Regions from separate parts of the Bacillus sp. JJ1533 genome, predicted to be linked through region 2. Evidence: riboswitches for the same ligand, from Rfam matches in the RefSeq annotation. Region 2 holds a riboswitch; the other holds the start of a gene.
What was found. A riboswitch is a leader RNA that binds a small molecule or an ion and turns the genes downstream of it on or off. The one in region 2 is predicted to bind cyclic di-GMP.
Positions count from the first base shown of each region.

Region 1: linked by a shared signal. The riboswitch ahead of V7138_RS12780 (OmpL47-type beta-barrel domain-containing protein) and the one ahead of V7138_RS19800 (sensor domain-containing diguanylate cyclase) in region 2 are both predicted to bind cyclic di-GMP.

Region 1 is NZ_JBALOV010000025.1:167,344-173,755, forward strand. It holds gene V7138_RS12780 (OmpL47-type beta-barrel domain-containing protein) at 1-2,911, opposite strand, end outside; cyclic di-GMP riboswitch class I at 3,005-3,090, opposite strand; gene V7138_RS12785 (flagellar protein FliT) at 3,240-3,590, opposite strand; gene fliS (flagellar export chaperone FliS) at 3,590-3,988, opposite strand; gene flaG (flagellar protein FlaG) at 4,035-4,391, opposite strand; gene fliD (flagellar filament capping protein FliD) at 4,557-6,110, opposite strand.
Region 2 is NZ_JBALOV010000036.1:69,559-75,970, forward strand. It holds gene cyoE (heme o synthase) at 1-35, opposite strand, end outside; gene V7138_RS19790 (hypothetical protein) at 316-765, shown strand; gene V7138_RS19795 (YxcD family protein) at 753-1,043, shown strand; gene V7138_RS19800 (sensor domain-containing diguanylate cyclase) at 1,074-2,264, opposite strand; cyclic di-GMP riboswitch class I at 2,428-2,555, opposite strand; gene V7138_RS19805 (ABC transporter ATP-binding protein) at 2,839-3,948, shown strand; gene V7138_RS19810 (ABC transporter permease) at 3,938-4,756, shown strand; gene V7138_RS19815 (ABC transporter permease) at 4,746-5,549, shown strand; gene V7138_RS19820 (ABC transporter substrate-binding protein) at 5,546-6,412, shown strand, end outside.

The sequences.
Region 1 (6,412 bases), on a different contig from region 2:
TTGTTGCTGTTCCATCATAAACTTGCTTTCGACTATCGGCGGTTATTTGATACACTTTATATCGATTTGCCCAATCAGCCTTTGTCCATTTTAACGTAATATTGTTTACGTCATTAATTACTCCCTCTAGCTGGGCCGGCTGTACCTCAGGCCAGATTAATGTTAGCTCAATTGAACTACTCTCAGGAGACTCATCAAAACGGTCACTATAAGAATGGACGACATAGTTGTAATCACCTTCAGGCATATTACTGAATGTCATTGATGTACCTGTAGTTTTACGTTGGAATACCTTTTCTCCATCGATCATTTGATACACATTGTATTCTTTTGCAAACTCTACCTTATCCCATTTAAGGATGATGTTATTTCCGTTTGAAATACTGTTTGTCACATTTTCAGGTGCCTGCATGATAGGATGAACCAAAGTAAGCGAAATCGCACTACTTTTTGGAGATTCTCCAAAGCGGTCACTGTATGAATACACCTCGTATTCGTAGTTGCCTTCAGGTTGATTTGTAAATGTATTACTCGTTCCTGTTACTGTTTTTAGTAATACTTTTTCACCATCTATAATTTGATAGATATTGTAAGACTTAGCGTAATCTGATGAAGTCCACTTTAATTGAATGTCATTACCGTTCAATATATTTGTTGTTAAGTTTTCAGGGGCTTGCATAATTGGAAATACTACTTCTAAAGAAACAGTGCTACCCTCTACTGATTCCCCAAAACGTTTACTTACAGAATGGACAACATAGGAATGTTTTCCCTCAGTTACATTGCTTATTGTATATATATTCGAAGTAATATTTTTCACTAATTCCTTTTGGTCACCTATTACCTCATAGACATTGTAAGAATCAGCATAATCAGCCTTTTCCCATGAAAGTTTAATATCATTTCCATTAACAATAGCAGGGTTAAGATTTGCTGGGTTCTCCATTTCTGGATGGACCAAGTTTACAAATATTTCAGCCCCAAACTTCGATTCACCGTGAATTGTAGAGTTTGAATGAACGACTAAATGGTAGTCTCCTTCAGGTTGGTTCGTAATAGGTATTAAACTTGACGTTACATTTCTTACGAGAACTTTCTCTCCATCGATAACCTGATAAACATTGTAATTTGTCGCAAATTCTGCACCCGTCCATGAAAGATATATATCATTTCCATTTCTGATATCATACTTTAGATTTGTTGGTGCTTTAATTGTAAGTCCCTCAACAGTAACACTTACTTGAGTACCTGTCTCAGATTCACCAAATTTTGAAGATAGTGAGTAAATCTCATAAGTGTATTCCCCAGCAGACATATTTGAGAAAGTTCTATTTGTACTAGTAGTTGTTGCCTTCAGAACCTTTTCTCCGTTTTCAATCTGATAAATCTTATAGGATGTTGCATATTCAACAGCTTCCCATTCTAGACTAAAAGATGTCTCACTCTTAATTGTCTTCGTAACATTTGTTGGTGCAGCCATTTCGGGGTGAACAACTGAAATTGTTGTTTCAGTTCCCTCCACTGATTCACCGAACCTTGATGAATAAGAATGGACTACATATTTATAGTTTCCTTCTGCCATATTTCCAATAGTAGTCGTAGTAGACGTACTTGATAATGTTCTTACTCTTACTTTAGATCCATCATCTTTTACTTGATAAACATAATAATTGTTGGTATTAGAAGTTGGTTCCCATTCCAATACAACATCATTACCATTTTTTACATAAGACGTTACTTTGCTCGGTGCCTGCATTTCAACGTGATCAATCGTCAATGAAACACTCGCACTCTCTTGTGATTCTCCAAATCTATCATTGTAGGAATGGATTACAAATTCATACTTACCTGCTTCCGCCTTAGAATAGGTGATGGACGTATTTGTAACCGTACTTTTTAATACTTTTTCACCATCGATGATTTGATAGATTTTATATTCTTTTGCATTTGGGGCACTATCCCAAGTTAGCTTTATATCATTTAGGTTTAATAATTGATATGAAAAATTTGCTGGTGCAGCCATGGTAATTTCATCTAAAACAACTGTTAGACCGTCTCCACCACTGGATTCTCCAAAGCGGTCACTAAATGATTGAACTTCATACTTATAACTTCCTGGTGCAACATTTGATAGTTTAATAGACGTATTAGTTGTTGTTCCAACAAGCTCTTTACCATTTTCGGTAATTTCATATAATCTATATTCTGTTGAATAAGGAACGGATGTCCAACTGAAAGTAACATCATTCCCATTTGTAATAGAGTATTTGAAATTACTTGGTGTTACCATCGTTGGATGAACCACCTCAGCAAGGATAGGTGCTGAAGAAGGAGATTCTCCATATAATACGTTATCCGCAGAAACAGCATATTGATAGGTTCCTTCTGCTGCATTCGTAATTGTGTAATTATTCTTCGTTGGAGAGTCTAGTAACGTAAACTCGCCACTTTCAGAAACCCGATAGAGTTTATAGACTTCCGCATATTTAACTGCATCCCATGTTAAAACAACATTGTTTCCATTCGAAATTTTATAAGAAAGATTTGCTGGCGCAGCCATCTCTGGGTATGTGACAGTAAAACTAATTGGTGCACTAGGTCCAGACTCACCATCTGAGTTTAAGGTTGAAATGACAAATGTATAGGTTCCTTCTGGAAGATCCTTCATTAGATAGCTATTAGAAGTCACCTTTTGTTTTAAAATGAGTTGCCCTTCAGTAATTTCATAAATATTGTATCCTGTTGCGCCATACACAGAATTCCAACTGAGTTTAATATCATCTGGAGTTACCTCCTGATACGAAATATCACTTGGTGGCAGCATACTACCATTAGCGAGTGCATTGCCGAATGGAAAGAATAATTGAACAACCATTAGAAGCAATGCAAGAATAGTGACGTTTCTCTTCAAGATTTTCTTCATCCTTTAGTCCTACCTTTCTAAAAAAAGCCAAAAGAAAAAGAACCTCATACAAGGTTCATAGGTAAATAGACTATGATTCCTTGTGGCAACCGGCTACCATCCACTGATTGTGGGTCAGGCCCTTGGCTTTGCGTCCTACGATTTCCCATAGTTTGCCTTTTTCACTTTGGTTTTTTATTATTCATTAACTATTATCATACTATTTTACCAGCGAATTGAAAAGGTCTATTTTACTAGTTATAGTCAATTTATCCTTATTTAACAGAAAAATCTAGCAAAACAAACCGAGTAGCAGATACACTACTCGGAACCATCTCTATTTTCTTTTATCAAAAAACATTCCATCTGCCGGTCCAGCTTGATAAGGGTTAGCATATTTTTTTGAAGTAGCTTTACTTTTTTTCAATTGGGCTAAATCCGTTTGGATCTCGAGTTTGATTTCCGCTAGTTTAGCATCAATGATTTTGTTGATAAGGACAATTTCAGCACCTAACTTCTTTTCTTCATCAGTGTAGGGAGGAGCAATTTCTTTTATAGCTCTGTCCCTCAAGTCTAAAAAAGAAGTGATTCTTTCAATAAAACTATCACGATTCTCTTTCGGAATCGGTTGCTCTAATAACTCTAGTAATTCTTTTGTTATACCGTTTAGTGACAAAAGTGCGTTCACTATACTTGTCCACCTTGATATTGTTTTTGACGGTTCACTTGAATAACTTGTTTCCATGTATCTCTAAATTCTGTCACATATCCCTCTGCTTCTTCTAATATTTGAAGGTCATTATTTATGTTAGCTTCGATTAGGAGTGATTTAATATAGTCATACATTACAATCATTTGCTTTGAAATCTCATTTTCCATATTTAATGTAACCATAAGTTCCTGGATAATATTTTGCGCCTTAATCAAATTAGTATTTTTTTCACTAATATCGTTTTCTTGAATTGCAACTCGGGCCGTTGTTATAAATTTAAGACAACCGTTATAGAGCATTAATGTTAACTCACCTGGCGATGCAGTTGAAAATGAATTCTTTTGATAGGTTTGATATGGATTATTCACAGCCATTTTTCATCTACTCCTTCTTTACTATTAAAAAACTAGAAAATCAATTTTAAGCTTTATTATCAAAAAAGAGCCCCAAATAATTTGTCATTGACGCATAGATATCCAGCAATTTCTTTGATGGTATCTCACGGACAACTTCATTTGAATTTGTATCAATAATCTTTACGTAGTATTTTTGTAATTCTTCATGTAATTCAAACTTTAATGCAGTAGTTGTTGGAGATAAAAAATCATTCATCACATCCACCACATCTTCAAGCTTTTCCTTTGAAACTAGTATATTTTCCTCTACATGTTTATCTTCTTTTGGTTGTATGTGATCAATAATCAATTCATTATTTCTACTTGAAATATCAGCGTTCTTAAAAACAGAAGAATCAAAGGAAATATCTTTAATTACCATACTAGTCTTCTCCTTTCGACTGAACAAACCAAATCTATTGCTAATATCGGCAATAATTCATTTACATTTAGTAGAAATTTATAACCAAATGCTTAGATGAGTTTTTGTTATAGCTCTAAATGAAAAAACAAAGTGAAGGGTTCAAATCCCCCACTTCGCTATTTTTTACATCCCTCCACCGAATTGCTGCATAAGCCAACCGCTTTGAGAGTTAGCTCTTTGCATAGCCAATTCCATCGCTTGAAACTGTTTCCAGTAACGATCTTCAACTCGAGCTAAACGATCCTCTTCTCTGGATATCCCGCCTTCTATATTTTTCAGCTCTTTAGCCATCATACTATTTACGTCAATAGATAGATTAGGAGAACCTGCCTTTGAACTTAGTTCAGAAATTCCAAAATTTAATCGTTCGTATAATCTGATACCTAAGCCACTTTCATTATGTTTTTGGACATTGGTTACAGTCGTACCAGTTTCTGTACTTCTTGAAGTAAAAAGCTTTATGATACTATCCATATTATTTTCTAAAGCTGCATTTAGCTTTTTTTCATCGATTTCTAACTTGCCATTTTCTCGCCAATTTTTACTAGTTGTAATGCCAATATCAAATAAAGATTGAAATCCCGCATCCCCCGTCCCAACAGCAGTCCCTAAACTAGATCTTAAATCTGTGAGAAGCCTAGAAACAGTATGGTCCCCATTTAACATTCCGCTTTGAGCTTTTTCTTCCCAAAGCTCAATTTCCCGATCTGTCATTTCATTTTTTTGTTCCTCTGTTAGAGGAGGAAAATCCCTGTAGCGTTTCTCTGATATCTTTCCATTAAGCTCCTCAACCAGTTCATTGTACTTATCCACAAAATTTTTAATGCTGTCAAAAACAACTGATGTATCTTTTTTTGTTCCAACAGACACCGGTTGATCGGGTGTGATATTTGCCTTCAAATCGAATTTAATTCCATCAAAAGTAAAGCTGTTCCCTGTTGGATTAATTGTCAATCCATTTATGACAACTTTCGCAGCAACGGCATCGGCACCTTTAGCTGTGGATACACCATTTGAAGAAAAGCTATCTGTACTTTCATTTATTGTCCCATTTATGAGCCCTATCTTATTTGCAGTTATAGCTGTATCACCATTTACTGTTAAATTAGTGATAGAGATCTCAGATGCTGCTGCTTTATTCGTACTAGTTAGAATTAATGAATTTCCATCTTTAAAGTAAGAGGCTGTAACAACACCTGCTCCAGCATCATTTATTTTAGTAATGGTAGATGCTATTGTGTCTGCAGCTCCAATGCTAACATCAATTCCATTAAGTTTAAAAGAAATCTCTTCATCTAGGGCTACCCCCTCTGCAATATTTAATTTAAAACTAACAGTAGCACCTCTAGCCTCTGTAGCCATAGTTGCTTCACTTATGGTGTAAGTTGAAGAAGATGGTAATCCTGTAACTGTGGCTCCCAATTTTTCAGGTTGTGTCACTGTCGTAGTCTGTTTATTAAAGGGGGTTTGAAGTCTTAGATGCTCAGTTGCAGATCGAAAGCTTACAAGCTTACTATTAATTTCTCGATAAGCATCTGTTTTCCATATATTCATTGTTTTCGCTTGCTGTAATTTAATTAACCTATGCTTTTGAGCATTAACTAACTCCTTTACCATACTTTCTGTGTCTAAGCCTGAGGCTAAACCTGAAAATCTAATCGTGGTACTATTTAACATACCTTTTCCCTCCTTACCTAAATACATCAAAAATCTTTCGTGGTTATAGGTAACATCCATATTATTTTTTTATACTTAGTTTATATATCGGATAAACCTTTCAAAAATTGAGAGGATTTAAGTAAATGAATAAAAAAAGCCTGATTGTAGTAAGCAAATTGCAACAACAAAAAGTCCATGTTGTTTACATGAAACATTGTGTGCATGGTATTAACTGAATATATAACCTTTAGCTTTGATAGTTTACTACTTGTTGTATAAGAATAGAACCAATAATACGAATAATTAAACCTTGATATTTT
Region 2 (6,412 bases):
AGGGATGTTTTTTGTAGCTCTATTTCTGTTTTCATTATATATCCTCTCTCCTGCCTTCTATTACTACAAATATACTATACCATTTTTATAGCTCTTAGGATAAGAAAACCACTTTTTACCTACATCTATAGTGATATTGACCTGGTTGGGTATATAAGGTTTTGTTACTATTTTCCAGCATTTTTTTATCTATAAAATGAAACCTTCTCTCATTTTCATCGTATATAAGAGTGAAGGTGAATCACAAGAGAATTTCAACGAAATAGGTTATAATAGTAAAAATATAAATACTAACATATGGAGGTACACATTTATATGAAAAAGGTTTTATCAGCATTAGTAGCACTTACCCTGATTCTTTCGCCACTTGGGAACTTTGTTTTCCAAGACCAAACCACAACTGTTGAGGCAAAAGGCTATAAATCAGGTAAACGTGGTTTTAATAATAATATTGGAAACACGAACAAATCCAACTTCCAACAACAACAAAAGAAAAAGGAAGAAAATAATGTTACCAACAAATCAACTACTCCTACCAACCCTAAAGGTGGATTCATGTCTGGTGGGTTAATGAAAGGTCTAATGCTAGGTGGACTTGCAGGATTCCTCTTCGGTGGTCTTTTAGGCGGAATGGGTATGCTTGGTTCATTTTTAGGATTAATGATTAACGTTCTTGCGATTTATGTTTTAATTGTTGTTATTCGAAAAATCTTCGTAATGATTAAAGATCGCAAGAAAAATGAGGCGGATCCATGGCGTCGCTAATTCTTTCTGAACAAGAAATCATTAATGCTGTCTGCGTATATATTGGCTTAAAGAAACAAGTCAAGCCAGAAGAAGTTGAAGTAGAACTCATGTATGACGATGACTACGGATTCTCCGCAGAAGTATATGTGAATGATCGAAAACAGGTCCTCATTATGGCGAACTTAATTGAAGCGATTCGTCTATGGCTTGGTGAATTTCTGAACAGAGACCCCTATGCCGGGATTAAGCTTGTATTAGATGATGAAGAAGGCATTATTGCCCATATAAACGAGTAAAAAGCTCATCCACTTGGATGAGCTTTTTTATTAATTGGCCACGACCATTCGGTTTTTTCCACTTTCTTTTGCAGCATAAAGCGCTTGGTCTGCTGCCTTTTTCAAGGAATCCACTGTTGTTCCATTATAAGGATATATCCCAACACCAGAGCTGATTGAAACAGTGACTTTTTCATCCTCAATAATGAGTGGGTGTGCACGATAGTACTCTGTTAATGTATCGTAGATTTCGTTTACCCCCATATCGATTTGAGTTTTTATGAGGATCATGAACTCATCACCCGCATACCGATAACCTTCGACCTTATCATTGCATAGCATTTTTATTCCATCTGCAACAATCTTTAAATACAAATCACCAGCATCATGGCCGAAACGGTCATTGACTTGCTTTAAATCGTCAGAGTCGATCATCATAACGATAATTTCGTCATTTTCGTTTCGAATTAACTGGGCTAAATCCTCGTGGAAAGCACGGTGGTTTTTTAAATCTGTTAATTCGTCGGTACGGGACATCGTGTATATTTTTGCGTACAATCGAGCAGTTTCAATCGAATTGATAACCTGTGCACCGATCATTTGTAAAAGATCTTCGTGCTCCTTCCGATAGGCGAAGTCCCTAAAGCTTTGAGTCGAGATGACACCTTTTACTTGGTCATCAATTACAACTGGTACAAAAAGACAGGACCTTGTATCTTCGTCCCCTTCTCCCATTTTCGTATCAAATTCGATGTTTTGATTTTGACTTTTGAGGTGAACAATTTCTCGCGTTTTAATAACCTTTGATGTGTAATTTTCACCAAATTCCACGATACTTGGAGGTGCTGGTTCTCCGTTATCCATAATAAAAATCATTTGAATATGGGCATCGCCGGGATTATGCAAGGCAATATAAAATGCATCCGCTGGCATAACACGTGAAACCATTTCATAGGATTTTTGAAGAAGAACGCTTTCATTTAGGGTTTTGCTGCAAATTTGGGCAAATTCATGAAGGATACGGTAATGCTTGTTCATCCAATGCATATTTTCCATTTGTTCGTTCATTTGTTGGAGTTGAGTTAAAAGGGTATTGGTAATCTCTTGTTCTTCTCTTTCCTGACAGATCCCATCAAAAAAGCCGCGAGTCTCGTCAGAAATCAAATTCTTTTCAGAACCAATTCTTTCGATTAATCCACTTAATTTTTTTAATACGTTCAGATTCTGGATGGTTTTCTCCATGTGTAATCACTTCCAAAATTTTTTAGAGGATGTTCAAGTTATTGAGTGAAACCCTCCCTTATCCAAAAATCTAGTAAAATAGTAGCAACAGTAATGGTAAAATGGTATAAAAAAAGACTAATCATATACCGATTAATCTACGTCCTTAGATACGAGTTATTCTCGGCAACTGGCTGGCATGTCCCAAAAGGATGTTCAATAATTCTGGAGAATCCCTTCTTTATGAACACATTGGACTAAGCCCCTATAGTTTTGCGTCTTCATCTTTCAATGAATTTGCCTTTACTTTATTCAATTATCTCACTAAAGAAAGAGTATTTTAAATTGTACTATAATTATATTTCTATTTTTGCTTTAGGTCAATGAATTTAACCTAACCTTTTTCTAGAAATGTGAATTTTTTCCTACTACAAACACCCTACTTTCCTCCTAGTAACTATTCCCAATATGGCAACCCATATTTTTACACCTTGACTATTATGAATGTTATTGAAATTTTTACCGTTTCGTGTATAATTATGCCGGATTACATAAAACTATAATCTTAAACTATATAGAAAGAAGGGGGTTGCTAATGAACAGTATACCTATTATCCAGTTTAAAAATGTGACGAAACAATATGACAATGACCCACCGGTCCTCAACAATGTCAGTTTTGAAATAGAAAGAGGAAAATTCTATACCCTTCTTGGTCCTTCTGGATGCGGAAAAACTACAATCTTGCGTTTGATTGCAGGATTTATCGAACCTTCAGATGGAGAGGTTTACTTTAATGGAAAAAAGGTAAATACCACACCTGCCAATAAGCGTCAGGTTAATACGGTGTTTCAGGATTACGCCCTATTTCCACATCTTAATGTCTATGAAAATGTTGCCTTTGGCTTACGAATAAAGAAATTTAAGCAATCTGAAATCGATAAAAAAGTGAAAGAAGCTTTAAGCTTCGTCAATCTTACTGGCTATGAAAATCGTGAAATTAGAGAAATGTCTGGTGGTCAGAGACAACGTGTTGCGATTGCTCGTGCGATTGTGAATGAACCAGAGATTATTCTATTGGATGAGCCTTTGTCTGCTCTTGACTTAAAGCTGCGTACGGAAATGCAGTATGAGCTTCGCGACCTTCAAAAGCGCCTTGGTATTACTTTTATCTTTGTCACACACGACCAAGAAGAAGCGCTTGCGATGTCTGATGAGATTTTTGTTTTAAATAAAGGAAACATTCAACAGAGTGGCAGCCCGATTGATATATATGATGAGCCAATCAACCGCTTTGTTGCAGACTTTATCGGGGAATCGAATATCGTAAAAGGGAAAATGCACAAAGACTTTCTAGTAGAATTTGTTGGTAAGAAATTTGACTGTGTTGACCAAGGCTTCTCAGATAATGAGGATGTTGAAATTGTCATTCGTCCTGAAGATTTAGAGATTACCTCTGTTGAAAAAGGAAAGTTACAGGTAGTTGTAGATTCACAGCTTTTCAGAGGGGTCCACTATGAAATTTGCGGTTTTGACAAGGACGGAAATGAATGGCTTGTTCACTCTACAAAGAAAGCGAAGGTTGGCGACGAGATCGGACTTTACTTTGATCCTGAGGCGATTCATGTTATGCGTATCGGTGAAACGGAAGAAGAATACGATCGCCGTTTAGAGGCTTATGTGGACGGGGAAAGCCATGGAAAATAAGCTAACCCGCAATTTATATTTTATCCCTTATGCACTATGGATTCTTGTATTTGTTATTGCACCAATTACACTTGTACTCTATTATTCATTTTTTGATATAGAAGGAAATCTTTCATTAATCAATTATAAAACATTTTTTACACCTATTTATCTAAAAATGACATTAAGCTCATTTTGGTATGCCTTTTTAATAACAGCTATCTCTTTATTGGTGGCATACCCTACAGCCTATTTAATCACAAGAACAAAGCACAAACACCTTTGGCTACTGCTCATCATTGCTCCATCTTGGATTAATCTACTATTAAAAGCATATGCTTTTATCGGGATTTTTGGAGCCTATGGAACTGCAAATGCAATCCTTGAAGTTCTAGGTATCGGTTCTAGACAGTTGTTATTTACGGATTTCAGTTTTGTATTTGTATCGGTTTATATTTTTATACCATTTATGATTTTACCTATCTTTAACTCATTAAATGAGTTAAATCCGAGTCTATTAGATGCCGCTAGAGACTTAGGTGCATCTAAATGGACAACGTTTCGCCGTGTGATTTTTCCACTGACGATTCAAGGTGTAAAATCTGGATGTCAGGTTGTATTCATCCCTGCCCTATCATTGTTCATGTTGACACGATTAATTGCAGGTAACAAAGTGATTACACTTGGTACAGCGATTGAACAACAGTTCCTTGTCACACAGGATTGGGGTATGGGTTCGACCATTGCCGTCTTCCTCATCATATTCATGGTGTTAATTATGGTGGCGACTGGAAACCGCAAGAAACGAGGTGCAAAAAATGAAAGATAAACTAGCCATATCTTCAAAAGTATATCTATTTATTATTTTCTTCATTTTATATGCACCGATTTTTTATTTAATCTATTACTCCTTCAATAGCGGTGGCACGATGAACAATTTCGAGGACTTCACCTTGGATTGGTATAAGGAGCTATTTGGGGATACAAGATTACTCATCATTGTGTTAAATACATTTGTGATTGCCTTGCTTTCGGCACTGGTTTCAACGATTATTGGGGTGCTTGGTGCAATTGGCATTCACTCTGTAAAACAAAGACAAACTCAGAATACATTATTGTCATTAAATAATGTATTAATCGTGAGCCCTGATGTTATCATCGGTGCGTCTTTCTTAATTTTACTAACTATGGCTGGAATTAAATTAGGCTTTTATTCTGTGTTGCTTTCACATATTGCCTTCTGTATTCCCATTGTCGTTCTGATGGTATTACCAAAATTAAAGGAAATGAGCCCAACTTTAATCGATGCGGCAAAGGACCTCGGAGCAAGCCAATGGCAGGTTCTTACAAAGGTCATTATTCCTTATATCACTCCAGGGATTTTTGCTGGATTTTTCATGGCCCTTACGTATTCCTTTGATGATTTCGCCGTTACATTCTTCGTGACAGGTAATGGTTTCTCAACGCTTTCCGTTGAAATCTATTCCCTCGCACGCCGTGGAATCTCACTGAATATTAATGCATTGTCCGCTTTATTATTTATTTTTACAATGCTGCTTGCAGTCGGTTACTACTTTATCGCACAACGTGGCAGCACACGTGGATTGGGGGTTCGGAAATGACGAAACTCATCCGTGCTTTCTTAGCCATTATTTTCGTTTCCGGTGGTCTTCTGTATTTGATCCACCATTTAAATTCGTCTCAGGGTCTTGCAAGTGGGAATACGCTGACGATTTATAACTGGGGAGATTATATTGACGAAGAATTAATCGACCGTTTTGAAGAAGAAACTGGAATCAAGGTCATTTACGAAACCTTTGACTCTAACGAAGCGATGATGACAAAGATTGAACAAGGTGGAACAACGTATGATATTGCGGTTCCATCTGAATATATGATTGATAAAATGCGCCAAGAGGACTTGCTCATCCCTCTTGACCATTCGAAGTTACCAAATTTAAAAAACATTGATGAGCGTTTCATGGATCTTCCGTTTGATCCAGACAATAAATTCTCTGTTCCATATTTCTGGGGAACCGTTGGAATTGTGTTTAACCCAGCAATGCTCGATGGAAAAGAGTTCACAAGCTGGAATGACCTTTGGGATCCTTCCTTAAAAAATGAAATTATCTTAGTTGACGGTGCCAGAGAAATAATGGGTATGGGACTTAACTCCCTTGGTTATTCATTAAATGACACGAATCTTGATCACTTAAACGAAGCAAAGGAAAAACTCATCACTCTTACGCCAAATGTCAAAGCTATCGTTGGTGACGAAGGAAAAGTCCTTATCCAAAATGGCGAAGCTGCAATTGGAATTGTATGGTCTGGTGATGCTGCAGATATTATGTGGGAAAACGAAGATATTGACTATGTGGTACCAAGTGAGGGCTCTAACCTATGGTTTGACAATATGGTGATTCCAAAAACCGCAAAAAATATTGAGGGTGCCCACCAATTCATTAATTTTATGTTGGATGCAGAA